Regions from separate parts of the Ruminiclostridium papyrosolvens DSM 2782 genome, predicted to be linked through region 1. Evidence: a T-box and tRNA genes for the amino acid it is inferred to sense, from the RefSeq annotation. Region 1 holds a T-box; the other holds one or more tRNA genes.
The links. A T-box is a leader RNA that pairs with one kind of tRNA and senses whether it is charged. The one in region 1 lies ahead of pheS (phenylalanine--tRNA ligase subunit alpha), so its partner is inferred to be a tRNA-Phe.

Region 1 (2,197 bases):
CATATATTATTTTCTTCAATACATCTTCGTTTTCCTTATAAGAATAACTGTCGTTTAAGATTCTAAGACTGGTTCCGTAGTCTATAAGTCCTCTTGAGATAATAGTACCTTTTTTGGTGAGAATATTGTCAACCTTTAATATGTTTTTCCAGAACTGCCTTGATGACCCCAAATCTATCTCCTTGTCGTTTTTAAACTTCAAAACATAGTGAAGCTGTACTTTTGAACTGGAACGTTTAGTGCTATAGGTACAGTAAACTTCGGCATTATTTATATCCTTCCAGCTATAATTCTGAGTTTTATGAATAAAACCGTTGCTAGAGGCTATTTCATTTTCATTTACCTTCGTATATGTTGAAAACATTTGAGTTACTATTATTAAGAAAATAACAGAAAGAATCAGAAGGACTTTAATTATACCCAGTCGTGTAATAATTTTGTATATTGTAGCAGGATAATAACCTGTTTCTTCACGAGACATAATAATAAAAAATACGGTAAAACCGTATAATGCAAATACCCATTTTAAAAAGCCCGAACTAACAAACAGTAAATCTCCCGTGGACATAAATGTTTTTTGCTGAATAAAAATAAAAAGATTGTAAAGTATAACTAGAACTATAGAAATAGGAGTTCCGGTAAATACAAATTTTAACATAAAGCTTATTTTTTCTGCATGATCCATGAAAACCTCATAAATTATAAAATATTTCCCAACCATTATATAATCTGGAAAAGCTGTAGTCAAATATAAAGATGCAAATTTCTGCCTTGATTGTTTTGTACTATGTTGCTATAATACCTTTATATATATGGGTTTGAAATTATACTCCAATAGCTATGATGGAGAAAAGTAAGCGAGAGAAGAATATTTTAGAGAGAAGGTATCATCGGCTGAAAGTACCTTTAATATACTACTTGCCCAAGTTCCCTCCGAAGCTGCAGCTTTGAACCGTTTATTTTTTGTAGAGGCTGCCGGTTAAAACCGTTATATTTGAAAAAAGAGTCCGGGTAAGTTTATCCGGAAATTCGGGTGGTACCGCGAAGATAACCTTCGTCCCTTTATTGGGGCGGGGGTTTTTTATTTTGTGAAAGTAAGTAATGAAAGGAGATAATAGAAGTGATTGACAAAATCAGTAATTTAAGAGATGCTGCCATAGGCAGGATCAAAGAAGCCGTCAACAGTGCGGAGGTAGAAGAACTCAGAGTAAAACTGCTGGGCAAAAAAGGTGAATTAACTGAAATGCTAAAAGACCTCAAGAACATGGATATTGAGGAAAGAAAGCAGTTCGGGCAGAAAGCAAATGCACTGAAAACCGAGTTAACTGAGATAATTGAAGGAAAATTCAAGGAGCTTAGTGTAAAAGATGTAAAGAAGTCTTTATCCAGCGGATCAAACTTCGATATATCTTTACCGGGTACTAACTTCAAGCTTGGTTCTTTGCACCCTGTAACGATTGTACAAAAGGAAATAGAAAGAATATTTACCGGAATGGGCTTCAATATAGTTGATGGTCCTGAGGCAGAGGAAGAGTTCTTCAATTTTGAAGCATTAAATATACCAAAGCACCATCCGGCAAGAGATATGCAGGACACATACTGGCTGGAAAACGGCTCTTTGCTGAGAACTCATACATCTCCATGTCAGGTTAGGGCAATGCAGAAGTACGGAGCACCTCTCAAGGTTATTGCTCCGGGAAGATGTTTCAGAAATGAAAGTACTGATGCTTCTCATGAAAATACATTCTTTCAGTTAGAAGGAATGATGATTGACAAAAACGTGTCAATTGCAAACCTCATTTATGTAATGAAGCTGCTTTTGTCCGAAGTTTTTCAAAGAGATGTTAAAATAAGACTAAGACCGGGGTTTTTCCCATTCGTTGAACCGGGTTTTGAGCTTGACTTGAACTGTATGATATGTGGTGGAAAAGGTTGTCCTACCTGTAAGCATTCAGGCTGGATAGAATTACTGCCTTGCGGAATGGTTCATCCAAATGTACTTCGCTACGGTGGTATAGACACTGAGGAATATACAGGCTTTGCATTCGGACTTGGACTTACAAGACTTGCAATGATGAAATATGGAATAAGTGATATCCGTGTTCTTAATTCAGGTGATTTAAGAGCTATGGAACAATTTTCTGTAAGATAGGAGGGAAAAGGATTGAAAATATCATTAAACTGGATTAAAGATTAT
Region 2 (2,197 bases), 2.1 Mb from region 1:
GTTCATAATCCCAATGTTTATCTTCCTCTTAACGAACGAGGGAAGCTTGATATAAGAACTGCAATGGGAGAAGGTTATATTAACGTTATAAAGGATATGGGTCTCAAGGAGCCATATGTTGGTCTTTCACAGCTTGTTTCAGGGGAAATAGCCGACGACTTGACATATTACTTTGCCACATCTGAACAAGTACCTTCTACGGTAGCATTAGGCGTTCTGATAGATTCTTCCGGCGTAACGAGTGCGGGAGGATTTATAATACAAATGATGCCCGGAGCAGAGGAAGAAACAGTTTCAGCCCTAGAAAAACGTCTTATAGGCTTTCCTCCTATTTCAAAACTCATATCGGAAGGTACAACACCTGAAGAAATATTGAATATGCTTCTAGAGGGTATGGAGCCCAAGATAGTTGAAACAGTTCCTTGTGGTTTCAAGTGTAATTGCTCAAGAGAAAGAATGGAGAGAAATCTAATCAGTATCGGTAGAAATGATTTGCTTGAAATACTCGAAGACGGTAAAGGTGCAGAGCTGCAATGCCATTTCTGCAATACAAAATACAATTTTTCCCATAAGGACATTGAGGATATTATAAAGGAAAATGCTCAATGATTTAATTAATAAAAGCTTGATATTTTAAGCATTGTAGAGCATTTTAAAGTGTATTTAAAATATTTTTAAAAAAAAGACAAAAAACCTGTTGACTTTAATAAGCAAGCAATGTATACTATCAATTGTCGCTCACGGAAATAACCTTGGGAGCTTAGCTCAGCTGGGAGAGCATCTGCCTTACAAGCAGAGGGTCATAGGTTCGAGCCCTATAGTTCCCACCATTTTCCGTGAGAGATACAAATTGGCCCGGTAGTTCAGTTGGTTAGAATGCCAGCCTGTCACGCTGGAGGTCGACGGTTCGAGCCCGTTCCGGGTCGCCAATTTGCCCAGATAGCTCAGTCGGTAGAGCAGGGGACTGAAAATCCCCGTGTCGCTGGTTCGATTCCGGCTCTGGGCACCAAATTAAATTGATAAGTGCAAAGACTTTTCAATTTAACATGCGGGTTTAACTCAGCGGTAGAGTGTCACCTTGCCAAGGTGAAAGTCGAGAGTTCGAATCTCTTAACCCGCTCCAAACAAATGAGGCAGATTGCTTATGTGGTCTGCCTCAATATTGATGGCGCCATAGCCAAGTGGTAAGGCAGAGGTCTGCAAAACCTTTATCCCCCAGTTCAAATCTGGGTGGCGCCTCCAAAATAAAATCCCCAAAATTCTTAATAACAAGACTTTTGGGGATTTTATTTTATTTCACAAATACAAATCAATTATTCCCTCACCATTACCTCAATATATCTTTATGTTTGGAAAACATTTTCTATAAAAGGTTTACTTTTTGTAACCTCAGATACCGAATTGTTCTTTGTAAACTAATATAATTAACCCATGGAAATGCCAAGCAGTAAAAATTAAATTATTTATAATATTTACGAATTAATGAACATTTTTATAAGGAGGATGTTATGTCAAATATGTTTTGTTATCAATGTCAAGAAGCTGCGGGTGGTAAGGGATGTACAGTAAGTGGTGTATGCGGAAAAACTTCAGATGTAGCAAAAACTCAGGACTTATTAGTTTTTGTAACTAAAGGTTTAGCAATAATTAGCAATGAGGGTAGAAAAGTTGGTGTAGTTGATAATAATGTAGACAAATATATTACTGAAAACTTATTTTCAACAATTACAAATGCTAATTTTGACAGAGATGCACTTTTAGAGAGAGTTAAGGAAACTTTGAATTTAAGAGAAGACTTGAAAGGTAAGGTTGTAAAGGCCGGCGGACAAGTAGGAGAAGCTAAAGGTATAAGCAATTTCTTTAAAAAATTATTAGGAATGGCATCAAATGAAATAGATATTCCGGATGCAGCAGTATGGTCAGCTAATAATGTAAGTGAATTTGATGCAAAAGCTGAAAAAGTAGGAGTATTGGCGACTGAAAATGAAGACGTAAGAAGCTTAAGAGAGCTTATAATATACGGCTTGAAGGGTTTATCAGCATATATGAAGCATGCTATGAACTTAGGCTACAATGATATAGAGGTTCATGGATTTATGGCGAAAGCTTTGGCTGCAACATTAGATAATTCCTTATCTGCTGAGGATTTAGTAGCTCTTACATTAGAAGCAGGAAAATATGGAGTTACTGCAATGGC

Region 2: it encodes a tRNA-Phe, which carries the amino acid that the T-box ahead of pheS (phenylalanine--tRNA ligase subunit alpha) is inferred to sense. The anticodon was not compared.

The regions. Positions count from the first base shown of each region.
Region 1 is NZ_CP119677.1:1,532,677-1,534,873, forward strand. Features, by position in the region: gene P0092_RS06845 (hypothetical protein) at 1-658, opposite strand, end outside; T-box leader at 832-1,065, shown strand; gene pheS (phenylalanine--tRNA ligase subunit alpha) at 1,121-2,152, shown strand; gene pheT (phenylalanine--tRNA ligase subunit beta) at 2,165-2,197, shown strand, end outside.
Region 2 is NZ_CP119677.1:4,452,955-4,455,151, reverse strand. Features, by position in the region: gene hslO (Hsp33 family molecular chaperone HslO) at 1-609, shown strand, start outside; tRNA gene P0092_RS19695 (tRNA-Val) at 755-830, shown strand; tRNA gene P0092_RS19690 (tRNA-Asp) at 853-929, shown strand; tRNA gene P0092_RS19685 (tRNA-Phe) at 934-1,009, shown strand; tRNA gene P0092_RS19680 (tRNA-Gly) at 1,049-1,123, shown strand; tRNA gene P0092_RS19675 (tRNA-Cys) at 1,168-1,242, shown strand; gene hcp (hydroxylamine reductase) at 1,509-2,197, shown strand, end outside.